One region of the Paenibacillus sp. 2TAF8 genome, then DNA from elsewhere that is predicted to be linked to it. Evidence: riboswitches for the same ligand, from Rfam matches in the RefSeq annotation. Region 1 holds a riboswitch; each other region holds the start of a gene.
The links. Region 1 has a riboswitch for thiamine pyrophosphate ahead of AB4Z30_RS12905 (ABC transporter substrate-binding protein). Riboswitches for the same ligand answer to the same signal wherever they lie in the genome.

Region 1 (10,378 bases):
AGCAGAAGACTAAGCGCCACAATAATCATAATGGCAACAAAAAGGCGATCCGTACGGTAAGCCGACTTCTGTAGCATCATATAATAACCGATACCTTTATCCGCTCCGATCCACTCGGCAATGATGGCTCCCATTACGCTGTAGGTGGCAGCAATTTTGACGCCGGAAAATAAGGATGGCAGAGCATGGGGCAGCTCCAGTTTCCAAAAAATATGATGGCGCTTCGCTCCTGCCATACGCATATAGTTCATCATCGCCGCATCGGTGCGTGTTAGTCCATCCATGGCCGCAACCGCCACTGGGAAGAAGCAGACTAGGATAATCGTGATTAGCTTGGGCAGCAGGCCAAAGCCGAACCAGATCAGCAGGAGTGGTGCGAGTGCAATGGTTGGGATATTTTGACTAAGAATGAGTAATGGGTACAAGGCTGATTTGAGAAAAGGAATCAGATGCAGCACCATCGCAATTAGCAGGCCTACCATTGTTCCGGCAACGAATCCGATAAGGGTTAATTGGATCGTTGCGGCAGCATGCATGCCGAGACGTTCAGCCTGAGAAGCTGCTTCGTGGGCGATATCGGACGGCGCAGGCAGCATCCATTTCTCAATATGGAACAGGGAGACGGCCCCCTGCCATATCGCAATAAAGAGAATAACCGCCACGAGGGGCGGCCATACACTTTTGAAATAGGTAGACATTAGCGATATTTCTCCGTCAGTGTATCCATGCTGAATCCGTCTGGACTATGTGCGATTTTGATCTGGGAGATGATGCTTGGGCTGCCGGCTTCCACAAGCACTTCGTGCATTTTGCGGACAACCTCCAGCAGTTCATCCAATTCGCCCTCCATCGTGGTGTCGAGTGCGTTGACCTGATATTTCAGGCCGGATTGTTGAATGACTTCGATGGCGCGGTCTACGTAAGGATAGGAGTTCTCGCCGTTTGGCGTTTTGGGAATCACCTGTATGCTGAGTAATGTACTTGCCATAAGAGAAAATTCTCCTTTCGAGTGTGAGTAAAATGAAAAGTTGATCGTTACACGTGCCACTTCGATGCCAGAGTAACTTCCCGATTGCTGTAATCTTCAAGCTTTTTGAACCATTCTATATAAATTTAACTAAAGAAAGTTTACACAGACACTCCGATGACAGAATAACCTTCCAATCGCTGTTATCCCCAGATTTTTTGATTCCTTTTCCAAAGGGGAAAATCCGGTGATAAAGGCGAAGCGTATGCTTCCGATGCTAGCTTTCTTTCAGAAAGCTTTTAGCTCCGCTTTTTCAGGTTTTTTCTGTCCTCTCCGTTAATGTGTAAACGAGTAGTTCAACTGATGTAGAAAGGGGAAACTCGGTGAATTTTATAAGCGATCGCTTCGCTTCTTCAAGTTGTCCGTGTCCTCTTCATTCAAACGTGAAAATATCAAATTTCATTTTACATTAATGATGATAATGCTACGTATTACTGTGGTAAAAATTCGTTCGTGTAGACTTTCGTTACATCGATCTCTTTATCCAGCAATTTCTTGCTGAACATCCAGTCGGTGTAGTTCTTCCACACCTCTTCCTTTTGTTCGCCCCAGCGTGGTGCATCATCTTGGTATTTCGGGCTGAGCCATTTTTGGCTTGCCAGTACTAATTCCTTGTCCAGATCAGGCACGGCTTTGATCAGAATGTTCGCTGCTTCTTCAGGGTGGTCAATGGCATATTGATACCCTTCAGAAGTGGCCTTTAGGAAAGCTTTCACCAGTTCAGGGTCTTTCTGAATCGTCTGTTCGTTGGTTACGAGGACAGGGGTGTAGTAGTCCAGCGCTTTGGCATAATCTTTCACATACAACATGTCAATCGGTTCTCCGCGTAATTCCGCCTCAATTCCCGTCCAGGCATAGAAAATCCACGCAAAGTCGATGTCCCGTTTCACAGCTGTGAAGAAGTCTGCATCGCCCATGTTAATGTTTTTGACTTTGGATACGTCAGCACCTTCGCCCTCCATAATGGATTGCATCACCGCTTCTTCTACTGGGGAACCCCAACCGCCATACGTCTTACCTTCAAAATCTTTAGGCGATTTGATCTTGCGATCCATCGGCGCTGCAAAACCGGACGTATTATGCTGAATAACTGCGGCAATCGACACAAGCGGAACGTCCTGCGTACGCGCCTGAGTGACACTTTCCTGATAACTGACGCCAAACGGTACCTCACCTGAGGCAACCATCGTATCTGCTCCACCAGCACCTGGCTGTACAATCTCGACGTTGAGACCTGCTGCTTTATAAAAACCCTGATCCACTGCGGCATACAGACCAGTATGATTCGTATTTGGAGTCCAGTCGAGCACAACCTTCACATCTTTCGGTGCAGCACCGCTGTTCTCATTCGTTTTCTCCGAACTGGTCGTACCGTTCTGTTCAGCCGGAGCGGCTTCTTTGCCACCACATGCAGCCACGGTAACCAACAGTACACACATGAGTAACATTCCCATCGTTTTGCGCCATTTCATTGTGATTCTCTCCTTCGGTATGTCCGGCCGGATGGCACGGGGTACTCCTTGGCTTCATATCCAATCCCTTTGCATAAATCGACGAATTTATACTTGCGGGTTATCCGAATAACGTCATTTTTCTGTTTCTGCATGTCAAAAGAAAACAAAAAAAGCGCCCCGTAATCCGGGACGCGTGCAGGCGTGAGAGAGTGGCGTTCAGCCTATGGCTGTGCCGTTGCAATATACTCCGATTCCTACGCTGGCATGATCCAGATCAGGTCTAAGGGTTAGTATCTTGGTGGGATACACTCTCAGCCGGCCAATTCCGACTCCCCTGGGAAACTATGAAGTTACGGGCATTACTAGGTGTAATTATAGGCCAGTGACAGGATTGTGTCTAGGGCGTATCTTGAAACCTGCTGAAGTGTATCTTTTTTCGCCCCTTGCTACGTCGCTTCCCCTTGATGTGCCCCGGCACGTCTGCGGTAAACTTCCTTGCTTGGAACGGAAATCCGGCAAAGTCTGCTTTCTTCAGCGTTTTCAGACACACCCTACATAAGTTGGACTAAAAATATTTTTCACAGAATGTTCACTTATGTGAAGGGATTCCAATTGTCTATAATGATCCAAGTTACAGAAAGGATGAGTATATTGCCAGTAAGCAAGAAAGAACAAGTGATTTTTGGACTTATGATGTGTACAGGAATGGTCGTAGTAATGATGACCTTCAATCTTTGGCATACGGGGATGTTAAGTCAGATGTCCGTGATGCAGATGCTGTTTCAATTTTTGATCTGTTTTGTCCTGGCATTTTTGGTGGAGTCGTTCATCGTAGGACCCGTAGCGAGACGAATTGCGTTTTCCATCCCATTTGCAAAAACCAGTAAAATCAAAGGTGTAGTTACCATGTCAATTTTTATGGTCATTGGTATGGTTTTGGTCATGTCTCTATATGGTATCATTACTGCCTATGCAGTAGATCGGTTAGATGGAGTATCCGTGTTCAGTGCGTATCTTCACACGATTGCTCGTAACTTTAGTCTGGCTTTGCCGTATCAGTTAATCGTACTCGGGCCGCTAGTGCGTTATGTGTTTGGCAAGTTGTTTAAAGGACAAGCGGCGGTGGTGTCCGTTTAACGAATCGTTTAAATAACCTAACTGAAGGAACAGTTAGATTTGTTTTTAAGTAAAATAAATTGTTTTTTTAAATTTGCTTCTCTTCATAGTTATATCCGGGCAATAAGGGAGTTCGACTAAACGTATCAGATTCTTATTTACTACGAAAACCCATGCATAGACGTTCAGGCGATAGTTTGATTGCACTAATATTGTTAAAGGGATCTTATAAGAAAACTCCCCATACATTCCAGGTTTCTATTTACTGTACATCTGGAATGTGGGGAGTGTGTTATAAGTTAAAAGACTCTAATTCTGAAAAATCAGAAATTATTTTAATGTAAACTTTATTTTTATAATCTTTTTAGCTGGTTCTAAAGTAAGCTATACCATAAAAAATACCAACAATGACGACTGCTAAAACCAAAGTCGTTATTATACCACTCTTTAAAGAACTTCCCTGAGCTTGACGAGCCATTTCTTCTGCTCTTCGTTTGGTAGCTTCATCCTCGGAACCATTTAGATTATTTGGTTTCATATTCATAAAGTCACAGCTCCCTTCAGTAGATATAATTTAGCATATTTACTATGATATATGCAGCTAATGCAAGGTTCCTGTGAATTCCGGAAATTCTCCAAAGACGTAATGATAGCTCATAATGTCTTTTTATCGTTCTTTCAAATCCCCAAGCATTCTTCTTCTGTTGTCCTCATTGTAAGTACTCTATATTTTCGTCTTTTTTTCTTCCAAATACCTCTATATCGTAGGCGTAATAATTAATGATGTTAGTTATAATAAAATAAGAACATACGTTCCGTTAATTTCTGAATCTTGTTAATTTATATTTTTACAAAAAGAGAGGAGATTCTATGACCCGTGAAAATAAGGCACATTCATTTGATATTTCAGATGGGGAGAAACGATTTATTGGATACGTCTCTAGTATGCTTCATTATAATTCCATTCATTTTGATAAAAAAATAAGGAAGATCAATGAACGTTATGCTTTGGTTTTGGAGGATATGGAAATAAGAGATGAGGTCTTGATGACCGAGACCGATGTTGCATTTGGATCAATAGTTGGAATATTAGAAGAACAGATCAGTGATCCATTCTTATATGCTGCATTCCTTCGTCTAACAGCTCGCGAAAGAGAAATTATTAACTTGTCGATCTGTAAGGTTCTACGTGATACGGAAATTGCTCTTATCCTTGGAATTTCACAGCAAAGTGTCTCTAAGACAAGAAAAAAAGCTTTGGAAAAACTAAGAACAGCTATCATGCATAAGGGGGGACAATTATGAATGAGACGTGGGGAGAACTCATCAGAAAAGCGAAACAAAATAATCCAGAGGCACTAATGGAGGTGATTTACCGATTTGAACCCAAAATCAAAAAATCTCTGTGCCAAACAAATGTCCAGAATCGTGAAGATTTGAAGCAAGAGCTGATTCTACAATTAATTGAAGTTGTCAATAGATTTGAGTTGGAATCACATAGAGAAATGAGAGGAGCCTAGTGTATTATCTTTCTAGAACAATTGCTTTAATGGTGTTTGCTGTGGTTCCAAATTAAGTATAGAATCTAAACAGACGAGATAACAAGTCAATCAGTGATATTGATGATGCGAAAATTCTAAGGTGTTATTCTTATAACAACAATGATAATACATAAATCCATATAAATGCTAATGTTCGCTATGATTCTGGCGAACGGATGGGTAGAAAAACAGGTTCTCAAAACACCAGGTTGCAATGTAGTGCTGTCTTCATATATACTGAAAGACACAATTACAGATCGGACTATGCCGTTGAAGAGAATCCAACTCGGAGGCGTTTTCGCCAGGGAGCGAATTGAAATTTTCCCAAGTTAACCGGAACCGCCCGTTATCGCGGACCAAGAGGCTGAATCAGGAGGTTTGAACCGGTTCGGCAAGTTGGGTGGCACCGCGAGCAGAGCGCTCCTCGTCCCAAGGGATGAGGGCGCTCTTTGTATTTTTTTAGCCAAAGGAGACGGTGACCATGTTAGATATGAAGTGGGTTCGGGCACATGTGGAAGAGGTTCAGGAGGCAGCAGACGGGAAAAAAATCAAGATCGATATTACTGTTCTGATCGAACGGGATGACGAGCGCAAAGCGCTTTTACAGCACACGGAAGAGGCACGTCGTCGGCGCAATGCGCTGTCTGCGGAGATCGGAAAGCTAATGCAATCGGGTGAACGTGAACAAGCAGAGACCATGCGGGCACAGGTAAAAGAATTGAATGAACAGCTGGATCAAGAGGAAGCCAAGCTGGCGGTAATACAGGAGGAAGTAACCAGATTGCAATGGCTGGTACCCAATACCGTGTCGCCAGATACACCTGTTGGAAGTTCGGATGCAGACAATGTAGAGCTACGGCGGGTAGGTGAACTTCCCGTGTTTGACTACGATACAAGAGATCATGTCGAGCTTGGAGAGATGCACGGGCTGATCGATATACCACGTGGCGTGAAAATCGGTGGAACGCGCAGCTATGTGCTCAGGGGGGCAGGTCTGTTACTACACCGGGCGGTACAGCAGCTCGCACTGGATCTGCTGATGGAGCACGGATTCACTCCGCTGGAAGTTCCGCTCATGGTTCGGGAGGATGCCTTGGTGAACACGGGGTTTTTCCCGACAGGCCGGGATCAGGTGTATGAGTTGCATGGTGAGAACAAGTGGCTTGTTGGCACATCGGAAGTACCGCTCGTTTCGTATTATGCGGATGAAGTGCTCGACGTGAAACAGCCCGTAAAGCTGGCTGCAGTATCGACATGTTTCCGCAGTGAGGTAGGTTCGGGCGGACGTGACGTTCGCGGTCTGTACCGTGTGCATCAGTTTGCCAAAGTAGAGCAGGTGATCCTGTGTGCGCCGGATGCGGCAGAATCGGAAAAGATGCTGCAGGAAATTACAGGGCATGCGGAGGAGCTATTGCAGATGCTGGAACTGCCGTATCGTGTGGTGGCGGTATGTACTGGGGATATGTCGCAGAAAACCTACAAACAGTATGACATCGAAACCTGGATGCCAAGCCGCGGAGCATATGGCGAGACCCATTCGTCATCGAATCTGCATGATTTTCAGGCTCGTCGCTCGAACATTCGCTGTGTTGACGAGGACGGCAAGCTGGTATACTGCCATACCCTCAACAATACAGCCGTAGCTTCGCCGCGCATCTTGATCCCATTGCTGGAAAACCATCAGCAGGCTGATGGAAGTATTTATATTCCGGTTGCCCTACGTCCTTACATGGGCGGGGCCGAACGTTTGATTTTGCCAGAGCATGAGCAGGGTGAATAGAAGGAATACACGTGATGTCGATCTAAGGAAATAAAGAATAAACCAATAAAGAGGAGCCTTTATCGGGTTCCTCTTTATTCAAATATATGCTGCTTCATAAGCTTTTCTTTATACCATTGGTATTTTTCTATATTTCTGGCGTTTGTATACGTTCCATGGTTCACCTGTATTCTTAACGCAGCTTCCATTCACGCTCGTTAATAATTTCAATCCTTCCGGATTGGAGTACCTTTTCAAAACGATTGCGGGCTGTTTTCATCAGTAAGACCATCTCATCTTCTGAGCGTACCTTTGTGGATCATACAATGAAAATCATAAAATGCTCCTATCTATCCTACTTGTCATTTAAGTTTAACCACCTTAAGTCCGATATAAAGTATAGTGGATAGTAAAATATTAGGCGATAAGAGAAGTTAAACGATTGCATGATGGGAGATGGAGACTGGATATGAGTAGATTAAACTGGACATTGAGAGGCATGCTTGCTCTGATTATTGCACTCACAGTTGTCGTGCCTACGTCAGTTTGGGCAGCAACAGGTGATGTCGTCTCAATGGAGATTTCAGGTAGCAGTCCGCAGAAGATGAATGTGGGGGAGACCGCATCATATCAGGTGATGGCTACAGTTGAAGGTTTGGAACAGAAACAGGATGTTACCGGGGGAGTAACCTGGTCCACTAGTAATCCCACTGTTCTCGCAATCACAAAGGGGAAAGTTAAAGCGATTGCAGCAGGTGAAGCAACGATTGTTGCTCAAGTGAACGGAGTTAAAACACAGGTGGTCGTTCAGGTGCAGGATAAAATCAAAAGTATCAAGGCTTCACCCAGTGCGTACACGTTTGTAAAAGGAAACGAAGGCACGCTCCCCAAAGTAAATATCACGCGTGCCAATGGTAAGCAGGAGGATGTTACATCCGACATCGTATGGACCATATCGGGTAAACTCGCTGTGATCGAGAACGGAAAGGTTAAAGGTGTTACTCCTGGTAAAGTGATTCTGCAAGGGAAATATGGATCAACTATCGTTAAAGTACCAGTAACCGTCACCGATATTATCACCAAGATTGCTGTTACACCTGCAACGATTCAGTTAACTATCAAGAAGTCTGCCCCACTTAAAGTGATGGGAACGTATTCTAACGGTAAGACGGTTAATTTATCCAAATCCATTATATGGACATCATCCAACCCTGGTGTGGCCGCAGTGAAGAACGGTGTGGTCAAAGGGATGAGCGAAGGACAAGCCACCTTGACGGGCACATATCAGGGTCAGACCATCACTGCGGCAGTCACCGTAGTGCCTACGCTCCAAAAGCTGATTGCGGGTCAGAAGAGTCTGGTTTTATCTCCGCAGTCTAGCACAACACTGGGTGTGATAGCTCAGTATGATACAGGGAAAACCACGCTGGTAACGGGAAGTGCGGTGTGGAGTAGTTCCAAACCGAATATCGCCACTGTAACTGGTGGAAGAATCGTTGCTGTTGCTAAAGGGAAAACGAGTATTACGGCCAAATGGGGCAATAAAAAAGTGACGATACCTGTAACGGTGAAATAATCATTAAAACAATACGTCTTCTTGCCACATGAGGCATTGAAGCAAGGTGAATCCTGTTGGAAGCCTGTTACATATCAATATCAGATCGAATTGAATCCATGTATACTAAGAGGGAGGCGTACTTATGCGCCTCCTTTTTGAACATAGAATACAATTTATAAGGAGAGTGTTCATAGAAATGACGGATCATATGAACCCTGACAATTGGCCTGCATGGGCCACGGAACCTGTAGAAGTTGTAGAAGCTAACTCCGCTTGGAGTACGCAGGCTGAGGAAGAAATTGCGCAGTTAAGAGAACTTTTGAAGAACCTGGATATACATACATTCGAACATATTGGGAGCACATCCATACCTGGTTTGTCTGCCAAGCCAATTATTGATCTGATGGGGAAGGTGCAGTCCTGGGATGATATGGGTCTGATTGCCGAACGGTTGAACCCTGTAGGCTGGAATTATGTCCCGCCTGAGCTGGATGGCCGGGAATACAGACGATTCTGGGTCAGAGTTAAAGATGGAAAACGAGCTGTGCATCTGCATCTCATGTGTCCAGGTGAGGAACGTTGGGAGCGGCAGATTTGTTTTCGGGATGTACTGAAATCTCGGCCGGATTTGGTGAAGGCCTACGCCGAACTGAAAATCAAGCTTGCAGATGAGAATAAAGACGACAGAGAATCATATACCACCGCCAAAACTGAATTCATCTTAAAGGTTCTGGATGGACGGCTGTGAAGCTTCAGGTTGGGAAGTTCATTAAAAGCAGAGCATTATACCTCATCGCCGTGATCATTACGATGGCTGCAGGACTGGCTTCAAGAACATATGGAGAACACTTGCCACAATGGATGCATGAGCATTTGGGGGATGCGCTTTGGGCAGGTATGATCTATTTAGGTATACGTATGTTATGTATCCACTGGAGTCGTGCTAGAGCTGTATGGATAAGTGCTACATTCAGTTGCATGATTGAATTTTCCCAGTTGATTCAAGTGCCTTGGCTGAACGAGCTGCGTTCGACGTTGTTGGGAGCACTGATATTGGGCCATGGATTTCTAGTCATTGATCTCATCCGATACCTCATCGGCATTTTATGCGTTTATCTTATAGACCGATTTATCCTGACTAGACTAATGCGCCTATAGAGTCAATTCATAAATAGGAGGTACATGGAATGAATATCGATAAACTTTTTGCAGCATCTCCTGAGTTTGAAACGGAACGGCTCCACCTCAGACTTCTTACGATGGACGATCTCGATGAGTATTATGCGTTTGCGTCCGACCCGAAAGTTAGTGAGCAAAGCTTGTGGCAGTGCCATCAGACCAAGGAGGATTCCATGGGTTATCTGGAGCGGGTTTTGCGAAACTATGAGCAAAAAACGGTATATCTCTGGGCTTTTGTGCTGAAGGAGACCGGTACGCTGATTGGAAGAGGGGGTATCTTCCATCTGGATGAATTCATGCAGAGTGGTGAACTGGGATATGCCATCGGCAGCACCTATTGGGGTAAAGGACTTGCCGTGGAAGCGATGCAGCCTGTCGTCAATTACTGCTTCGAGCAACTGGATTGTAACCGGCTGGAGGGGAAATGTAATGCGGGCAATATTGGATCTGCGCGTGTGATGGAAAAGCTGGGCATGGTGCAGGAAGGTTTGCTGCGCAAGCAATTGAAAATTAAAGGCGTATTTACCGACCAGAAATTGTACGCTCGTATCCGGGATGATCTATAATAGTTGATTAACACGAGCTGTCTTACACAGCGACGACCAAGGAGGAAGAGTCTATGATCTACAGTATTATTTCCCGTTCAGTATGGGAGGAAGTATCCAAAGGAGACACATATGCACCAGAGAGTTTAGAAACGGACGGCTTTATTCACTGTTCCACTGCAGAGCAGATTCCGTGGGT
Region 2 (10,378 bases), on a different contig from region 1:
AAAGCCAATCTTCGTGTTGGTGACATGGTATTCTTCTCAAGTGGCAGCCGTTCCACCGGTTCTAATATCACTCATGTTGGTGTATACGCAGGAAACGGCAAAATTCTTCACACTTACGGTTCACCAGGCGTGACCTTGTCAGATCTGAACTCTGGTACGTGGAAAAGAACGTACATTACAGCTCGCCGCGTCCTCTAGCCTAACTTCTCCCTTATACAAACTAGCTGATGACCGGATCAATTGATCCGGTTTTTTCATATCATCCTGTCTTTTTACTGTCTTTATAAATACCCAGATCAAGCCTTCTTTCAAACTGGAGAATGGTGGGTTTTAAAAATCAGCCGCCCTCCAGCATATAACCGACTCCACGAACCGTCTGGATTAGCTTCACATCTCTTCCTTTATCCACTTTTACCCGCAGATGTTTAATGTACACGTCAACAACGTTGGTATCCATAGCAAACTCATAGCCCCACACCTCACGCAAAATATCGCCTCTTGTACAAGCTTCGTTCACGTGAATCGCCAAAAATTCTAATAATTCATACTCTTTAGGAGTTAAGTTCAGATATTGTCCTCCACGACTCACTCTTCTCGAGCGAAGATTAAGCCTGAGATCTTGAACCACAATCATTTCCTCGCCTTCATGTGTTGCACTTGAGAACAACCGGAGCAAGCTACGAATTCTGGCCAGCATAACCTTCCAATGCAAAGGCTCTTCCATCACATCATTCGCTCCAAAATCAAGCCAATCGATAACTCGCTGCGGAGAATTCTCAGGCATGATAACCATTAAAGGTAAGGACAAGCCTTGATTCATCCATTTTTTCAAAGCAATTTTATCCGGTTCACTCTGATTCACATGTTCTGGCTCTCGATCCACTAAAATAATCAGATGTGGACGAGCGGAATTTATATCTATCTTGTCGTTCAACTCAGGCCATTCAATATGCTTTATTCCATAGCCCTCTTCTTGCATAACATGCTCGATCCGGCGCACTAACTCACCAGTGCCCACCAGGATGATGGTTGTCTTCATTTTTTTCACCCGGCCCGTCTGTATTCCGCCGCCGCTAATTGGCATGGATTGTACAGTTAGGATGCCATAAAAAGAAAAAGTCCATTCCCGCGGGAACAGACTTTGTTAGTAGATGAAGGATATTTTAGGTCTATGTTTAATGTGATTCAGCCAAAATAGCGGTGAACCATTGTACGTGCTTCCGCCGTATCTTTTGTTCCATGAACAAGTACACGACCATCCTGGAAAATAACTAAACGATGTTGTCCGGTTGTAAATGAGACTAGAAAAGGATTACTCTCCACTTTTCCTTCCCCAAGCCTCTCTAATCGATCTGCTGTTTGTGAAAGATCCAGTTGCATGCGCCGGGCAGGCCGAATCTGTACGGTATCCCTGCCACATAAAACATCAGTTTTCTCCAGATTGGATGCAGACAGAAACGGATACGTGGCTGCTTTACTGCATGAAGCACAGTCTTGCTTTTTTGCCCCGTCCACATTAATGGATATGTACTCGTTTCGCCATACATCAAATGACAACAGCTTACGCCGAAGAGCAGCTCTGTTACCGCTAAGCAACTTCATCGCTTCCGCTGTCTGATTCGCGGTCACCATCTGAACCGCTTGAGGAATAATGCCAGATGTATCACAAGTATCTCCACCGAGTGGAACTTCACCCAAAAGGCAGTTCAAGCAAGGTGTATCACCAGGTAAAAACGTAAACGTAATACCGTAACTGCCCACACACCCGCCGTAAATCCAAGGAATTTGATGTTTCTGTGCCATATCATTAATAAGCAGTCTTGTATCAAAATTATCGGTTGCATCCATGATTAGATCGGTTTGTCCAACAAGCTCTTCCAACTCATCCATTCGCACATCCATCACTTTGGCATCGATGCGGACTGTTGAATTAATGGCTGTTAAGCGTTTGAGCGCCGCCATCGCTTTTGGCATACGATCAATGGCATCCTGCTCCACGTAAAGCTGTTGCCGCTGCAGGTTGCTCCATTCGACATAGTCTCGGTCTACGATGGTAATCTGTCCAACACCGGAACGAACCAGCGTTTCTGCAATACCCGTTCCGAGTGCTCCAGCTCCTATAATGAGAACTTTGCTATTTTTTAATCTTGCTTGACCTTCTCTACCGAGTGGCGCATATCGTTCCTGTCTGGAATAGCGATCCACCTGCTCTGCGTGATGTAACTGATCTGTCATGTATGAACCATTCCTTCCACCGGACTGCTTGCTGCAGCATAACGCTTCATTGGAATCATGCCTGATTCGTAAGCCAGTCTACCGGCTTCAACCCCAAGTCGCATAGCTTTTGCCATGTTAACAGGATCACCCGATCCAGATACAGCCGTATTAAGCAGAACGCCATCCGCCCCGAGTTCCATGGCATAAGCTGCATCTTTTGGTGATCGCAAACCTGCATCTACGATAACAGGCACTACAGCCTGTTCGATGATGATTTCCAGATTATACGGATTGATGATCCCTCTACCTGCACCGATCGGAGAAGCTCCTGGCATGACTGCATGTACGCCCAGCAACTGGAGCCGTTTAGCTAAAATGACGTCGTCCGAGATATAGGGGAGCACGGTGAATCCTTTTTCAAGCAAAATGCTGCAAGCGTTGTACGTTTCAATCGGATCAGGGAGTAACGTGACTCCGTCTCCGATAACTTCGACTTTTATCATATCACAAAGCCCCGAAGCTCGCGCAAGCTCTGCAATTCTTACAGCTTCCCCAGCAGTTGAAGCACCTGCAGTATTGGGAAGCAGCGTATATTTGCTTAAATCCAACGTATCCAAAAAGTGCTGTTTGCCCGTCTCCTCCAGATTCAGACGACGTACTGCGAAGGTTAGCACTTCCGTTCCTGAGGCTTCCACAGCTTGGCTCTGGACTTCCAAATCGCTGAACTTGCCTGTTCCAAGCAACAACCTTGATTCAAACGAGTATTTTCCAATAGTTAACACCCTATGACCTCCTAGTATTCAATACGTTTTCACCTTCAACTACTATTCCATAGTTTTCAACCATCGCCTGAGTATTACTTCGCTTAGCCACCTCCGACAAAATGAACAATCTCAATCCGATCGCCTTCTCTTAACATAGTTGTTTCATGGTGGTCTTTGGTCAAAATATTGCGATTCAATTCAACCACTACCGTTTTCACTTGCAGGTTGAATGATTGCAGTAATTTGTCGACACGATTTACCCCGTCGTCAACCTGCATCTTTTGGCCATTCACGATAATGTTCACAACATAACACCCTTTCTCTTCAATCGATCTGGCGAGAATGCTTCAATTCCGATCTCTTGCGCACTTTTGCCCTCCAGCATGTCAGCAATCCATTGACTAGTTATTGCACTAAGTAATATTCCATTGCGAAAATGGCCATATGCTGTGTACAAGCCAGCAATGTTTTCACATTTTCCTATATACGGCAACCCATCCGGGGTGGCTGGTCTTACTCCCGCCCATGCCCGTACAAAGTCTGCCCCCTTGATTCCCGGAACCCAATAACTTGCCGCACCAAGTAATCGTTGCACACTATTTGCAGATACGCTGTGATCTTTTCTTCCTGGCAAACTGGTTGCTCCAATCCACACCTCGCCATTTACTTTTGGAACGATGTAGACATCTTCTGCATATATAGTGCGATCAGGTCTGTATACCGCTTGATCTTGTGGAAAACGGATGGCCATAATTTCACCTTTCACTGGTCTTGTAGGCAAGGTCTCACCTACTTGATACATTAGTTCCCCTCCATGCAAACCAGCAGCCACGATAACATGTTTGCAAGATATTTCACCCTTGGCAGTGGCAACCCCTCGGACTCCATCGTTGTTCACGACCAGACGCACATCCTGCACTCCTTCCCATATCCGTGCACCCATCATCTGAGCAGACCTCGCATAAGCTCTAGTCAACGACACAGGCAGCGCTTCACTCTCCAGTGGTCTGTAATAAGCGCCATATGTTTCCCTGTTTAGCCATTCCGCTTCTCGTTGCACCGTGGGACGGTCCCACCAAAACTGCTCTGCGCCCGAAGAACCTTTCCATTTGTTCTTGTATTGATTTAAATCACTGTATGATCGAAACGGTGTGATAAAGCCACTGCGTCTCAATCCAAAGTCTATACCTGTCAGAGCAGATATTTGCTCTTTGTGCTTATGCAACAATTCTCTGCTATCATACGCGGCTTTTACCATGAGTGGATGTGCAAAAGCTTCACTATCTGCTGCAAGCATGCCGGCAGCTGCGCTGGAGGCCCCGCTGGCAATCTGGGATTGCTCAACAAGAAGTACTTCCTGGCCTCTCGATGCCAGCTCAAAAGCAATCGCACAGCCTATAACCCCTCCGCCCACAATGATCGTTTCTGAATGCCAAGCTCCCTGTGATTCTGTTGAAGTGGAGGATATGGACATTGTTGCAAACTTATGTTCATCATTCGATGGGGCGACAGTTCCCTCATGTTGACTCATTCCGCTCTGATTCATTTTTTCATCTCCTTCATTGCATATTAAGCAACATTCAGATACCGCTTACTTGAGATCATTCACATTATTTTGATTGAGAAGCATTCACTTTACCGCTTCCATAGCCTGTTTTAAAAGAGCAGCAGCATGGGCAGGATTTTTTTGTTGTAATACACCTGAGATCACAGCGGCACCCCTGGCTCCCGCAGATATGACGGCCTGAATGTTATTCGTCTGAATCCCACCGATTGCTATAACAGGTACTTTCACACCCGAGCATACTTCGGTTAATGCTTCTAATCCCCTTGGTGTTATATCCGGTTTGCTTGCACTTGGGTATACATGCCCGAAAAAAAGATAATCTGCGCCATACTCTTCTGCAATTTTTGCTTCGTGTAAGGAATGCACGGATATTCCTAACCGAAGCCGCGGGTTATGCTTGTTTTTCTGCGTTACCGTTACTTTCGCTTTTTGCAGCATATCTTGGCTCCAATGTGCCCCGCGATAAAAATCGCCTGACGAAAACAGATTCGCACCGTTGATCACAATGCGGGAGGCTGGAACACCCGACTCTACCATCAACTTCGCCCAGTTGAAGCATTCCTGCTGCGAAAGCTGCCTTTCGCGGATGTGAATGTATTGCACATAAGGCCATATCTCTTTGGCTGCCTTTAACATAGCTACCTGTTCCCTCTGATTCGTAGATATCACATGTAACTCAAAACAGGGATGGCTTTTTGAGCATTCATTTAATTCGTTCTCTTCATGCTCAGTCACCGTAGGATGCAATCTCGTTTTCCCTCCTTTCAGACTTGGGAGCGGCGTAACGAAAATAAAATCAAAAAAAGCCACTCCCGTAGGGAGTGGCTGCGTATTAAAAAAGGTTCAGTTCAATAACAAACATTCGACGAATACCTGGTAAACAGTTTAATCGGTAACCCTATAACTGTCTGCTCATGTATTGAGATGCCTGCATCACGATGTAGTAAAGATCCCATCTTTACATTGAAGAATCATTTACTACCTTTTTCGCTGAAACGCGCCACTTCCCTACGCTGGTATGATCCAGATCAGGTGCGAAGGGTCCGGAATCGCATTCTTCCATCTCAGCCGCATCGTGCGGCCCCCCTAGTGTTCATATGAAGTTGTAGCCTATATTACCACAACCGGTTTTTTTTGTCATTGTGCTTTTTCAGACCACTCTTCTACATTCCACGTTTTGGTGACCCAGCCTTCATAAAAATCCGGTTCGTGAGATACAAGTAAAACGGTTCCCTTGTATTCCTGCAACGCACGCTGCAGTTCAGCCTTTGCTGTTACATCCAGATGGTTCGTCGGTTCGTCAAACAGAACCCAGTTGCTTTCACGCATCAGCAACTTACATAATCGCACTTTAGCCTGCTCTCCTCCACTCAGCATGTTAAGAGGACGAGTGATATGCTCATTTTTAAGCCCACAGCGTGCAAGATGACCTCGCACTTCATTCTGTGTCAAATGTGAAAACTCGTTCCATACATCATCGATCGGTGTAATATTTCCCGCTCTCACTTCCTGCTCGAAGTAAGCTGTCTCCAAGTAATCTCCAAGGAATGTTTTACCGCTGATCGGCGCAATTTTACCCAAAATTGTTTTGAGAAGTGTTGATTTACCTACCCCGTTACATCCCACAATCGCAATCTTTTCTCCACGTTCAATCGTCATCGTCATCTTGGGTAATAGCGGATACGTATAACCAATTTCAAAGTCGATACCTTCAAAAACAGTTTTACTACTCGCGCGCGCATCCTTGAACTTGAATGTTGGTTTTGCGGCTTCGTCCGGTCGATCAATTCGCTCGACCTTTCCGAGTTGTTTTTCCCGGCTTTTCGCTCTACCAGAGGTCGAAGCTCGAGCTTTGTTGCGTTGAATGAAATCTTCCTGCTTTTTGATGTATTCCTGTTGTTTCTCGTAGGCATCAATATGCTGTGCTTTCTGCATATCTGCCATCTCCAGGAATTTATCATAGTTTGCAGCGTACCGAGTCAATTTGGCAAACTCCAAATGATAGATAACATTAACAACTTCATTCATGAACTCCGTATCATGAGAGATCAGCAGAAAAGCATAAGGATAGTCTTTCAAATAGCGTGTTAGCCACTCAATATGCTCTACATCCAGATAGTTGGTCGGCTCATCCAATAAAAGGGCAGTAGGTTTTTCCAATAATAACTTCGCGAGAAGTACCTTCGTGCGTTGTCCACCACTAAGAGCTGCAACATCCCGATCAAGGCCGATGGCATTTAATCCCAGACCATTTGCCATTTCTTCCACTTTCACATCGATCAGATAAAAATCGCCCTGTTCCAGCTGTTCCTGAATCTCGCCCATATCTTCAAGCAACTGTTCCAGCTTCTCTGGATCGGCATCAGCCATCTGATCCGTGATCGCCATCATTTCCTTTTCCAGTTCCAGCAATGGGAGAAAAGCATCTTTGAGTACATCACGAATCGTTTTGCCTGGTGTTAACTTCGTGTGTTGATCAAGATAACCGTAACGGACCTTAGGGGTCCACTCCACTTTACCGCTATCCTTAAGCAATTTTCCAGTCAGGATATTCATGAGGGTTGATTTTCCGGCACCGTTAGCTCCAACCAGACCAACTCGTTCTCCGGCTAGTAGACGAAAAGAAACATTTTTAAACAACGTACGGTCTCCAAAATTGTGACTGACGTTCTCTACTGACAATAAACTCATAAGATGAGACTGCTCCTATCTATTTACATTACTTTTAGTTATCGTTTCAAACCCCTATTCTAGCACAGGTTCAGTCTTTTCTGAAAGTAATGAAAAATGGGCAGAGCAATCATATTCAAAGTAACCCCTGGCCGCTGCCTGCTTTGCAGTCGTGAATACCTCTTCAGCACGAAAACCGGGGTTACAGGTGGCAGGATAATGATATTTAATCCCTGTTGCGGGATCAACTCCGCCAACAACTGCTGTTTTTTTGACTAGTCTGCCTCCGCCAATCGCATAATTGTTAATCTTCTGACTCCCTGCAGCAATGCCCTGTATAAAAGCCATGATACCTGTATCATTGATCGAATTGTACCAATCTTCTTGCGAGATTAAGGGCATCGTAAACAAATAAGACACCCCATTCTTTCTTGCGAACTCATTATGGCGATTAATTACACCTGCCAGCTCGTCCTGAACACGAGTCACGATGTGGGTGCGCCGTACCTGTTCAAAAAGTATTGAATCCTGAAGCAGTGCAATTGTTGAACTCGTGGCCAACTCATGCTGAAATCCTTCGATCCATTTCCGTGCCCTGGCATCATAAGCATGTACATAACCATCAAGTGTGAAATTAATGCTGTTGCCTTCCGAATCTGAATATGTATATGGTTTTTTCGGACTCCACACCTGTATGAAAGATGCTTCCATCGTGCCTGTCATCTCGGATTCCTTAGCAAAAATATAATAACCGTCGTAATCCAGAATAACGATCGCAGGGATGTAATCAAACATATGTTGGATAGCCACCTTGTCATCCTGTATGCCCATGTTTAATGCCATCGTTTGAGTAAAGGTAAACAAAGCCAGCTCCTTATCCGCCTTCACGAACTTGGCAGAATCATAACCTGCTTCAGCATCTTGTTTTTCATTCTGGTGCATAACTGCACCAGCATCCATCACTGCGGTTTGAAGTGCCGTTTGGTAGCGATAAGACAGTTCACTGGCCTTTTGCGCATCATGCGTATGGAACGTTAGAATGTAAAAGAGAGGAAAGAATATGAGTACAAAAACAATGGAAAGCTCAGTAATCTTCATTCAATACCATGCCTCCATACGAAGCAAAAACCGCAGAAGCCTGGGCTGTGCCTTGTAACCACTCCCTTATCATCATAGAAGGGGTACGATTGGTGCTTTTAAGACTGACGGTGAAGAAATCACCCATGATTAGTGTATATCTGCGCCCCGGATCACCGATTGACAATGTACTAGACAATGGAAATAAACGCTCCTGAATCTGGGACAAGTAGTACGCATCGTAAACAACCTCATATGTACCCGTGAAGCTGTTTTGAATTATCGGATCTGTATAGTGAGGAACATATTTTTTATGTAAATGTTCCATGGAAATATCATAGTTGTTTCCGGTTTGTGCTAACTGCTCTTGGAATTCCATCAGCATTCGAGGTGAGATATATCCCTTAGTGCGGACAGCATCCACAAATCGTGTGACACTCTGAGTCGCTGTCAAGCGCGCAATATCATCCTGACGTTCGGCGGTCTCTGCCGCAGGATACACATAGAGCAGAAGAACGGCAAGCAATACCGCAAACAACTTGGATGCTGCATTGATCACTGTATCTCTACCTCCTTCCAAAAAGAAAGCTTTAACAATTCTCCGAGTGCACTTCGGTTATATTCAGGTCGATATTTCCCCTTTAGTTCAACCGGAATTATCGCTGATGGATCTAGAAGTGGATCAATTATATACGCATGACCGTCCACCTCCACTTGAACTCCTGTACCTGTCATTTGCCGCACAGTATGCAAAACCTCAGCTCCTGTATAACTGACCATTCCGCTCGTCTGAAGTGTCGTGTGTACTCTGCCTTCCATGGCCACATTTGTTTTCACCCTGTCGTTCAAGGCCTCGTTTAAAAAACGGATGTTCCACTGCCCGTACAAGCAGGCTGTCACAAAAAGGACAACCGCTGTACAGAACAGCATCAGATGCTGTGTGTTCCGCGACATGTTCTACCAGCTCCAGTCAGGATTGCTGGAAGATCAGACCTCTAACCACATTGGATCTGTCTTTAACGATAATGGCCTTGAATTTGCCGCTAGGATTAACGTATTGATTGTCTTTTTCACTCATCGTCTGATTGATGCTCCCCACCTTGTCATCAGGGGCAATCACAGACCCATAGTCAGCATTATTCAGATCCTGAGAGATGTTGAGCTGATTGCCGTACCATTGTCCGCTTTTATTTTTTCCCGTAATGACCTGGATACCAAATTGATCTTTGTCCGCGTATTTACGTAAAGCATTGGTCACTTGTGAACCACTGATGGTTGTTCCGTCATACACGGTAAATGCTGCCTGAGACAATTCTGTTTGAATATCTGCAAAGTTATTCTGGGCTGTTTTCGTTGCCTCCTGAGCCGAAATAAATAACAACACCACAATCGTAATCAAAGCAATGGTCAAAAATATTCCTGCTGCCACCTTTAAAGCACTTGATGCATTATTCATATGAAATGCCCTCCTAGAGTGAAATGTTTGATTTTATGTTCAGATGTTTCTAAAAGCCAAACACTACAGTTTTTGAATTTGTTCATAATACATGTTCATTTGCATGAAACTCATACCAACCAGCGGAATTACGAGATAAAGGAAGATCAGAGCGTACATAGGTGTGAAACCGATCGTTCTTCCCCAGCCTGCCTTGATATCAATCATTTTGCTGTACTCTTGTTTGCGCTGTTCAAAATAAAACGCCATCATGCTTTCCAAATCATCAAAAGCTTCCCGAATGGATATTTTACCTAAAGCAAGTTGAAGTTTATCAATTAAACGTTGAAATTCAGGTAAGCCCACTTCCGCTTTTAATTGTTCAAGAGCTTGCTCAGGACCATGTTCGAAGTGAAGTAGACACTTTTGCAGTGGCCTTTTAAAAATAACAGCGAATCGATTGAGCCATTCCACAATCTCCTCCACAGACATACGATCCATCTCACGCAAAATCGAAATCACCGTCTGGAATTGATAGATTTCATGCCGCATATCCAAGTTTCGCATTTTACGTTGGAACAACATGAGCCAGATCGGCAAATAGTAGCCGCCTATACCCATGAATAGTGACAAAACAATTTCCCACCA
Region 3 (9,871 bases), on a different contig from region 1:
ACATATGCCCAAAAACAAAGTCTTCCATGGGCGGCTCTACTGGCGTTAGCTATGGCTGGATTTATCTGCATACTTACTGAAAGCCTGCCTGCTGGACTACTCCCCCAGATTGCCATTGGTCTTGGCATAACGCAGGCAAAAGCCGGACAACTTGTTACGCTGTATGCTGCAGGCTCTCTGGCAGCTGCAATTCCGCTGACTGTGGCAACACGCGGGTGGAGGCGTAGACCTCTTTTGCTGTTATGTATTATAGGCTTTCTTCTATTTAACACGGTAACTGCTTTATCTTCGGTATATGTTATAACGTTAATTGCACGTTTTTGTGCAGGAGTAGCAGCGGGGGTGTTATGGGGAATGACCGCGGGATATGCACGTCGCATGGTGCCCGAGTCATTAAAAGGAAAAGCCATAGCTGTTGCTATGGCAGGTACACCTTTGGCATTAGCGCTTGGTGTTCCGATCGGTACTTTTTTGGGGACGTATGTAGGCTGGCGTTTAATCTTCGGAACGATATCCATATTGACGCTCGCGCTTATCGTATGGGTGTTCTGGAAAGTTCCAGATTATGAAGGCGAGGTCAAGCAGAACCAACTCTCACTGCATAAAATCCTGTTTCTTCCTGGAATCCGGCCTATTTTACTTGTGGTGCTTGCCTGGGTGCTAGCTCACAATATTTTGTATACTTACATTTCTCCTTTTCTGGCAAATACAGCACTGGCCCATAGAGTTGATCTGATTTTGCTCCTATTTGGCGTAACTTCAGTGATGGGCATTTGGATTATTGGGCTGCTGATTGATCGTTACTTAAGGATACTGGTTCTATTAAGTATTGCGATATTTGCTTTTGCCTCAGCGGCGATGGGAATCTGGAGCAATCAGCCGGCTGTTATCATTACAGGAGTGATTGCATGGGGATTGACCTTTGGGGGAGCGGCAACGTTACTCCAAACAGCTATTGCACATGCAGGAGGCCGCAGTGCCGATATTGCCCAATCGATGTTGGTAACGGCATGGAATCTAGGGATCGGCGCGGGAGGTATGGTTGGTGCTATTATGCTTCATTGGATCGGGGCTAGATTCCTGCCGGGTTCATTGGTGCTATTGTTGTTTATTGCTCTTCTTATTACGTTGTGCTCTAAAAAACACGGATTTCCTAGTTCACCTTCAAATGGCGATATCTAAATTAGAAAAGATGAACGGTTAGGATTCCTTAGAGATCAGGAACTGGGGTTCTTCAATTAGGTTTTTGGATGCAATAGGCGAGGACATTGCGATAAGTGTAGTATAGGTTCCGTATTTGTCACATCGATTTCCGAATGCCTCTAAGTCTGCGATAGAATCTGTCATGATTTTTAATAAATAATTGTGTTCTCCACTGACGCGATAACATTCTACAACTTCGGGCGAAACACGGCAGAAATCAAGGAAAGCAGTGCATTCTCTAGTTTGAAATAGGAGATAGGATGTACTTTGTTTTCCTAATTTTTGCGGATTAAGGATGGTGCGATACCCTTCAATAACTCCACTTTCCTCCAGTCGTTTTACACGTTCTGTGACGGCTGGCTGTGAAAGTCCCACCAATTTTCCTAATTCGGTCATAGACAATCTGGCTTGGTTTTCCATATGAAACAAGATGTTTCTATCGATCTGATCCATAAATTCACTCCCTTTTATTGTATAGGTTATTTCGCCAATATAGTTTTATATTCATAGTAATTAAAAGATAATGTTTTGTAAATGTGAAGCTTTATAACAGAAATGATTTATATATTAAATATGTTCGGGATGGAAGGGAGGGGATGAAATGGTTATGTGCGTGATGCAAGGGGAGAAAGGTGAAAGGATATAAAGGATGAAGAAGGATGTAACAGGTGCAACAGGATGCATAGGTCGTGGAAGGATAAGGAAAATAAAAGATGTAAATGCTGCGGAAGGATAAGGCTGAAAAAGGATGCAGGAGGATGTATAGGTTGCAGAAGGAGTCAAAGGAGCTAAAGAATGCGAAGAATAAAATAAGAATGCAAGGGATGCAGAGCAAGTGGCTGCATCCTTTGCATAGCGGGCGGGGAGCATGGCTATGCCTGCTCCCTGCGGGTGATCGCAGCGAGCTGTGCAGTAGCTGCGTGCATATCGGCCGCACCCGCGATGGCGGAGATGACGGCTACGCCGTCGGCTCCAGCCGCCATCACGGCGGCCGCGGTATCGGGCGTAATGCCGCCGATACCAACTACCGGAACTGCGATGCCTGCGGCGCGCAGTTCCGCAACCCCTGCGGGGCCCAGCACAGCGTGGGCATCCGCTTTGGAGCGCGTCGGGTACATCGGCCCGACGCCAAGATAGTCTGCGCCCGCCTGCACCGCACGGCGGGCTTCAAGGGCGGAGTGGGCGGATACGCCAAGCATCCGCCCTTCGCCGATGCGGGCGCGTACCAGCGCCGCGTCCGCATCGTCCTGGCCGACGTGCACACCGTCGGCCTCTACGGCCACAGCCAGCTCCACATCATCGTTCACGATGAACGGTATCCCGTGCTGGCTGCACACCTCGCGAAGCCGCAGCGCAAGCGCTAAGCGGGCTTCGCCTGCAAGGGCACCAGTTCCCTTCTCGCGGAACTGGAACAGCGTGATGCCGCCAGTAATCGCCTGGCGGAGCACCTCCACCGGGTCACGCGTCGTATTGACGCTGCCCATCACCAAATACAACTGCAGCGCGCGGCGCACCGCTTCCGTATCCCATCTACGCATCAGCGTTCACCTCGCTGTCTGCGCTGGTACGCAAAGTGATTCGTTGGCCCGTGCCCGGCCCCGATTCCCAGCTCATCTTCTATGGCTGCCTGAATGAATGCTCGCGCGGTCGTAACGGCAGCCAGAATAGGGGAACCTTTCGCCAATTCCGCCGTAATGGCAGCAGAGAACGTGCAGCCGGTTCCGTGGGTATGACGTGTCATTACTCGAAGATTCTTCAAATATTGAAAGGAATGCCCGTCATACAGGACATCGACAACCATACCGCTTCCCGTATCATGTCCTCCCTTGATCAAGGCATACGTTGAACCCATCTGCACCAATTGCTTGGCGGCTTCCTCACGCTCGCTCAGGTTCCGGATTGATTTCCCGATTAGCAGTTCGGCTTCCGGGATGTTAGGTGTGATAAGCAAGGCATGAGGGAGCAGATCCTGAATGAGTGCTTGCACAGCCTCCTGCTGAAGCAGAGGCGCACCGCCTTTGGCAACCATCACGGGATCAATCACCAGATTAGACCAGCCGTACTGCTTACATTTTGCCGCAACAAGACGAATAATCTCGGCACTATATAACATACCTGTTTTAATGGCACGCGGCTGAAAGTCGGCTCCCGTTGAATCAAGTTGCTGGGCAATACCATCGAAATCAATCGGAAACACGCCTTGAACCCCTGTTGTGTTCTGCGCGGCGATTGCAGTAATGACCGTCATGCCGTATACACCAAGTTCCTGAAAGGTTTTGAGGTCCGCCTGAATTCCTGCACCGCCGCCGTTATCAGACCCGGCAATCGTTAACGCTTGAGCAATATTCATCACACACCTCCACGAATCTGACGGATTTGTGCATGCTCCGAGAACAGTGAAGGTGTGACCTGCGCCAGTTGATTTAACAATTCAATCTGGAAGCTGCCCGGCCCCTGATGAGCCGTTCGTGCTGCAGCCTGTTCAGCGGCTATACCATAGGTTGAGACAGCCTCCACCACACTGTTCAGCAAGTCGCGCCCCGGCTCGGCAATCGCAGTAAAAGCACCAATGACCGAGCTGAGCAGACAGCCTGCCCCGGTAACCTGGGTGAGTAATGCATGTCCGTTGCTTGTGAGGAAAGTATGATATCCGTCTGTAATAATATCGTACTGGCCTGTAATGACAACAATACAGTCAAGCTGTTGCGCTGCCCGCTCGGCAATGCCTATTCGGTCTCCCTCGCCAGCCCCGGCATCTACACCTTTGATATTCCATGGTACACCAATGACATGAGCGACTTCGGCGACATTGCCTCGCAATACCGTAAGGCGAAGCTCACGAACCAGCATCTGTACTGTATCCGTGCGATATGTTGTGGCTCCTGCACCGACAGGATCAAGTACAACAGGCACATGATGTGCATTAGCCGATTGTCCGGCTAGACGTATCGCTTGAACGACCTTTTTATCCAATGTGCCGATGTTCAGAACCACCGCGCCAGCCATTCGAGCGACGTCAGCGACTTCTTCGTGAGCATAGGCCATAAACGGTGAGGCTCCGAGGGCAAGCAGACCATTTGCCGTAAAAGGGGCAACCACAAGATTGGTAATATTATGAACCAAAGGATTGAGTGATCGTACACGTTCCAGATAAGACATCGTCATTTCCTCCTTGATTTCGAATGATCTTGATGGTGATGAGAGTGAATAACACCCAGATATCGACAAGAAGAGCATTTTGCATCATGCTCCAAATAACTGCTTTCTTCTCACGGGATGACAGAGATTGTATATTCGGAACATTTGAATCCATACTCGGAAGAGGAATTTTCCTTGTTTCGAAATTTATATTTTGAACGGCAAGTGTCTCGGTCACCAAGCAACCAGCACACAACTACCACATCGCCAAAAAACAAAAAAGCCCCGCCCATTTCCGGAGAAATGAGCAGAGCTATACGTTTTAATTGAGGTTGATCCCATCAAGGATAGAAATCATCCACTGCCAATAAAAGCCGCTCCACTTCCCTCCGCTGGTATAATCCAGATCAGGTTCAAAGGGTCCGAATCGTCGTATTCGTCTCAGCCGCAAGGCTCCCCCAGTGCAAATGTAAAAGATATGCAGTTATGTCCTCAGCATATATCCAACTTGGCTTAATGTAAATAGGGAGGGGATGTGTGTCTTGAAATTATGGTGAAAATATACTGGACTTTTGTAGGGATCCTCTGATTACGATTTACCTAGGCTCGTTAACCCGATATAATGGGGATTGGCTCATATGGCCGTACTACGAATGAGGGCAGGACTGTTGTTCCTCCCGGCAGAATGGGGACCCTGAGTTGAAAACGTTCAAGAAAGTATATATTGAAATTACAAGCATCTGTAATCTGGCATGCAGTTTTTGCCCGCAAACGAAGCGAGCCAAAGGATTCATCGACCCTGAAGTCTTTAATAATATATTGGATCAGATCAAACCACATACGAAACATATCTACTTGCACGTCAAAGGAGAACCGCTCCTTCATCCCAAAATTGACTTGCTGCTGGATATGGCTCATGCCAAGGGATTTAAAGTTAACATTACGACCAACGGTACGCTGCTGCCGAAGACACAGCATAAATTATTAGGTAAACCTGCCCTGAGACAGATGAATTTTTCGTTGCACAGCTTTGACGGTCATGAAGGTTCTACGGATCGTGACGGATACTTACGTAACATTTTGTCTTTTGTGCGTGAAGCGGTGAAACACAATGTCATTGTCTCGTTCCGATTATGGAATCTGACACAGGATAACTTCACCAATGCTCAGATGAATCGAAATCGGGAGACGCTTGAGGTGCTGGAACGGGAATTTAATCTCGACTTCCGGATTGAGGAAAAAGTCCTTCCAGGTAGCGGTGTGAAAATTGCACCCAACGTATATCTGAATCAGGATCATGAATTCCAGTGGCCAAGTCTGGATGCACCTGAAGATGATGGCAAAGGGTTTTGCCATGCACTGCGCAGTCAGGCAGCTGTGCTTGTCGATGGAACCGTGGTTCCATGCTGTCTGGATGGAGAAGGTGTCATCAACCTTGGGAACATCCATGAGAAGTCTTTTTCCGACATTGTGGATGGAGAGCGTGCAAACAATCTGGTGTACGGTTTTTCCAAACGGGAAGCCGTGGAAGAACTTTGCCGCAAATGCGGATACCGTCAGCGGTTCGGAGCAGGAGCTTGAGAAGGTTGGAGTATCGTAGGAAAAATAGTAACAAAGCAGGACTTGTTTTTTGAGATATAGATTAAGGTTCCTTAAGCCCCTAATGTCTTCATCAGACTATAGGGGCTTTTTTGATGAAATGGGACGGTAAAAGCAGCATATCACGAGTTAATATCGGTACATATCAAAAATACGATATTCAAATAACAAGGCATTACCATCTGAATTTATGCTAAAAAATGTAAATCTGATCTCATGATTATTCCTGTAATCTCTCTTTTTTTGTAGGATGAAGACAGGTTCCGAGCGGTGTTCTCTTCTGCGGTTCTTTTGGACAAGCCAGCGTGCTTGGAGACGAAATCACTCATAATTAAGGGAGGATGTTCATGATGAAAAAAATGTTAACGCTGTTGTTGTCCGCCGGTCTGGTCGCTTCCATATTTGGTGTTATGCCCGTTGCGGCTGCACCAACGGTTGTAAACTCAACAATTGTTGTACCTAAGGGCACGACGTATGATGGACAGGGGAAAACCTTTGTTGCCAATCCGTCCACTTTGGGTGACGGTTCTCAAGCAGAGAATCAGAAGCCGGTCTTCCGGCTGGAAGCAGGCGCTACACTGAAAAATGTCATCATTGGTGCGCCAGCGGCAGACGGTGTGCATTGTTATGGAAACTGTAATATCTCCAATGTTGTATGGCAGGATGTAGGCGAGGACGCGTTGACGCTGAAATCATCAGGAACGGTGAACATTACAGGTGGTGCAGCATACAAAGCGTACGATAAGGTGTTCCAGATCAATGCGGCAGGCACAATTAACATTAAAAACTTCCGTGCCGATGATATCGGCAAGCTGGTGCGGCAAAATGGAGGCACAACATTCACTGTCAACATGACTCTTGATAATTCCAATATCTCGAACGTAAAAGATGCCATTATGCGTACAGACAGCAGTAGCTCCCAAGGCAAAATTACGAATACACGTTATTCCAAAGTGCCAACACTATTCAAAGGATTTGCTTCGGGTAAAACGAGCCAGTCCGGTAATACGCAGTATTAAACTACACTGAGCGAAATGCTCCAAACCATGTGGAGTGGATGCATTAACGTGGATGTAACTGTCGTAGAATAGTCGCTAAAGTCACGAATCTAATCATTCAAGGGTTTAACTATTCATCATTTTAATACGCATGTGGCTTATATAATTAAGTCATATGCACCATACAGGGTGAAGCAGAGGATATCTGCTTCACCCTGTTTTTTTATGCTCATAGCCATACGACAACATGTAGCCAATATGATTTGCATATGGGCAATAGGAAGCATCTTGTGATAACATGTGCACTAACTGTACCAATCGCATGGTTAAGAGGGGATACCTATGTCAATTCGCATCAAAATGCTACTTTCGTTTACAGGTATGCTTGTTATCAGTCTCCTGTTTATTTTGCTTACAGCAAGTCTGTATACTATTGCGGCAACGGGGGATTTGCAAAGTTTTCGGGATATATACAAAGTACATTATCAGATCAATCCACTGACGGAACAGGGAGAGACGATCTTTCAAGAGATGAAGTTTATGGCGAAAAGTAATCCGGACGAGCTGCAGGACAAGGTATTGCTCCGTGACTTTGATATGAAGCTTCGAGCCGAGAAATCCGGGCTCTACGTCAGACGTGAGGATCATCCGATCTTTGAATCACGGACGTTCCACCAACCCGGACTGGCACAGGCGCTGCCTGAATATGATCTAAACAACAACCAGATCCGAAGTACGTTTAATATCGGTGAGCGTTTCTATGCGTACGCCAAGTTTGATTTCCAATATTCAGATGGAGAACGAGGCAGCATCTTTGTTATTCGGGAGAGAAGCCCCTTTGCAGAACTGACGCGCAAGCTGTTACCTGTGATGTCTCTCCTGTTGATTGGTGTCCTGATCATCGCTAACCTACTTTTGTTCCGCTGGATCACACGCAGTTTCATTCAACCGTTACATCAGCTGCGAAGTTCGGCCGAACAGATCAAAAACGGTAATTTGTCTTTCAAGCTTGAGCCTTCCTCCAATGATGAAGTAGGACAGCTTAGTGAGGCATTTGAGAGTATGCGGAATCAGTTGCAACGATCCAATGAGCTAAGGCAGCAAGATGAGATTAACCGCAGAGAGCTGATCTCCAACATCTCGCATGATCTTCGCACGCCGATTACTAACATAAAGGGATACATTGAGGGCATTCGGGATGGGGTAGCGAATACACCGGAGAAAATGGACACTTACGTCAACATCATTCATTCCAAAGCCGTTAGCATGGATAAACTGGTAGATGAATTGTTCTTGTACTCCAAACTGGATTTGAACCAGGAACCCTTTGTATTCAATCCGATAGATCTGGTTGATTTTATAGAGGATAGCATTGAGGAATTGCGATATGATCTGGAGGATAAGGGCGTATCACTCGAATGGCATAACCGAGCATCAGGCGCCGTAGTGTCTGCTGTTGATCTTGATAAATTGCAACGCACAGTGGTTAACATCGTAGAGAATGCACTGAAATACATGAATGATGACGACAAACGACTCCGCATTATTCTTGAAGCCGATCAGGAGTGGAATACCATTACATTCGAGGATAATGGGAAAGGCATATCAGAGGAAGATCTGCCTCATATATTTGAGCGTTTCTACCGAGCCGAGCAGTCACGTAACTCGTCTACGGGCGGAAGCGGTCTTGGGCTGGCTATTGCCCACCAGATTGTAGCTGGACATGATGGTCTAATCTGGGCGGAAAGCAAGCTGGGTGAAGGCACAAGCATCCATATTCAATTGAAACGCCTCATGGAAGAAAGGGGGGAAAGCCATGACTGATATTCTGATCATTGAGGATGAGACGACCATTGCCGAACTGGAGCGGGACTATTTCGAACTCCACGGATTTACGGTAGAGATGTGTCATAACGGGGATGAAGGTTTGCGCCGTGCTCTGGACGAGAACTATCGACTAGTCATCGTAGATTTGATGCTTCCTGGTATGGACGGCTTTGAATTATGCAGACTCATTCGTGAGCAGAAGGAAGTACCGATCCTTGTTGTTTCCGCGAAAAAAGAGGAGATCGATAAAATCCGCACGTTTAATCTCGGTGTCGATGATTTTATTACGAAGCCGTTCAGCCCAAGCGAACTGGTAGCAAGAGCCAAGGCTCACTTGACCCGGTATGAGAGATTGCTCGGCAAGAGCAAACCTGCCGAACAGGATGAGATCCACATTCGCGGACTTCACATCGACAAGGGATCACGCCGTGTATTCATGAACGGAGAAGAGGTGGGTATCACTACCAAAGAATTTGATCTGCTTGTATTTTTGGCAAGTCATCCGAACCGCGTTTTCAGCAAATCCGATCTGTTCGAACGAATCTGGGGCATGGAATCAAATGGCGATATTGCAACGGTGACGGTGCATGTTCGCAAGCTGCGCGGGAAACTGGAGAGTGATCCAAAACATCCCGAGTATATCGAAACGGTCTGGGGTGCGGGTTATCGTTTCACCATATAAGTTTAGAGAAAGATTCGTTGCAGTTTATATTTTGTTAATATATTTGTCCTTCGGAGTTTCTTTTTATCCCCTACGCTATAGATAGATGTAATAACTACCTACAGAGGGGAAGAACATTTCATGAATCTTACAGCTCGTAAACTAGTAGCACTGTTAACCATAACCGCAATGGGAACAGCGGCACTCCCATTCACAGCACCTCAAGCTCAGGCAGCTGGCTTCACAACTTCTCTTTCCGCTACGGCGACGCAACTTACCAATCAGCAGGTACAGGCGGCCATCAAGGAACTGAACCGTCTGGGGATCATGAACGGATACAGCGATCAATCGATGGGTGAGCTTCGGTCGATCACACGTGCAGAGTTAGCTTCATTGATGTATAGAACATTTGATTTGCAGAGCAAGACAGGAGACATTGTAGCAA

Region 2: linked by a shared signal. The riboswitch ahead of AB4Z30_RS14550 (thiamine phosphate synthase) and the one ahead of AB4Z30_RS12905 (ABC transporter substrate-binding protein) in region 1 are both predicted to bind thiamine pyrophosphate.
Region 3: linked by a shared signal. The riboswitch ahead of thiM (hydroxyethylthiazole kinase) and the one ahead of AB4Z30_RS12905 (ABC transporter substrate-binding protein) in region 1 are both predicted to bind thiamine pyrophosphate.

The regions. Positions count from the first base shown of each region.
Region 1 covers NZ_JBFRFN010000007.1:136,148-146,525, forward strand. The annotation lists gene AB4Z30_RS12895 (ABC transporter permease) at 1-698, opposite strand, end outside; gene AB4Z30_RS12900 (MTH1187 family thiamine-binding protein) at 698-988, opposite strand; gene AB4Z30_RS12905 (ABC transporter substrate-binding protein) at 1,459-2,499, opposite strand; TPP riboswitch at 2,715-2,827, opposite strand; gene AB4Z30_RS12910 (hypothetical protein) at 3,133-3,618, shown strand; gene AB4Z30_RS12915 (hypothetical protein) at 3,962-4,141, opposite strand; gene AB4Z30_RS12920 (sigma-70 family RNA polymerase sigma factor) at 4,468-4,902, shown strand; gene AB4Z30_RS12925 (helix-turn-helix domain-containing protein) at 4,899-5,117, shown strand; gene serS (serine--tRNA ligase) at 5,620-6,918, shown strand; gene AB4Z30_RS12935 (Ig-like domain-containing protein) at 7,367-8,473, shown strand; gene AB4Z30_RS12940 (GrpB family protein) at 8,652-9,203, shown strand; gene AB4Z30_RS12945 (DUF2809 domain-containing protein) at 9,200-9,613, shown strand; gene AB4Z30_RS12950 (GNAT family N-acetyltransferase) at 9,643-10,200, shown strand; gene AB4Z30_RS12955 (DUF952 domain-containing protein) at 10,254-10,378, shown strand, end outside.
Region 2 covers NZ_JBFRFN010000008.1:215,445-225,822, forward strand. The annotation lists gene AB4Z30_RS14520 (C40 family peptidase) at 1-198, shown strand, start outside; gene AB4Z30_RS14525 (winged helix-turn-helix domain-containing protein) at 338-1,039, opposite strand; gene AB4Z30_RS14530 (ThiF family adenylyltransferase) at 1,186-2,235, opposite strand; gene AB4Z30_RS14535 (thiazole synthase) at 2,232-2,999, opposite strand; gene thiS (sulfur carrier protein ThiS) at 3,083-3,286, opposite strand; gene thiO (glycine oxidase ThiO) at 3,283-4,527, opposite strand; gene AB4Z30_RS14550 (thiamine phosphate synthase) at 4,612-5,295, opposite strand; TPP riboswitch at 5,537-5,646, opposite strand; gene AB4Z30_RS14555 (ABC-F family ATP-binding cassette domain-containing protein) at 5,686-7,239, opposite strand; gene AB4Z30_RS14560 (hypothetical protein) at 7,294-8,316, opposite strand; gene AB4Z30_RS14565 (hypothetical protein) at 8,303-8,854, opposite strand; gene AB4Z30_RS14570 (hypothetical protein) at 8,851-9,249, opposite strand; gene AB4Z30_RS14575 (ABC transporter permease) at 9,266-9,751, opposite strand; gene AB4Z30_RS14580 (hypothetical protein) at 9,815-10,378, opposite strand, start outside.
Region 3 covers NZ_JBFRFN010000029.1:1,313-11,183, forward strand. The annotation lists gene AB4Z30_RS26575 (MFS transporter) at 1-1,182, shown strand, start outside; gene AB4Z30_RS26580 (Lrp/AsnC family transcriptional regulator) at 1,201-1,656, opposite strand; gene thiE (thiamine phosphate synthase) at 2,076-2,741, opposite strand; gene thiD (bifunctional hydroxymethylpyrimidine kinase/phosphomethylpyrimidine kinase) at 2,741-3,553, opposite strand; gene thiM (hydroxyethylthiazole kinase) at 3,553-4,362, opposite strand; TPP riboswitch at 4,709-4,811, opposite strand; gene AB4Z30_RS26600 (radical SAM/SPASM domain-containing protein) at 5,041-5,922, shown strand; gene AB4Z30_RS26605 (pectate lyase) at 6,291-6,959, shown strand; gene AB4Z30_RS26610 (ATP-binding protein) at 7,281-8,762, shown strand; gene AB4Z30_RS26615 (response regulator transcription factor) at 8,755-9,447, shown strand; gene AB4Z30_RS26620 (S-layer homology domain-containing protein) at 9,568-9,871, shown strand, end outside.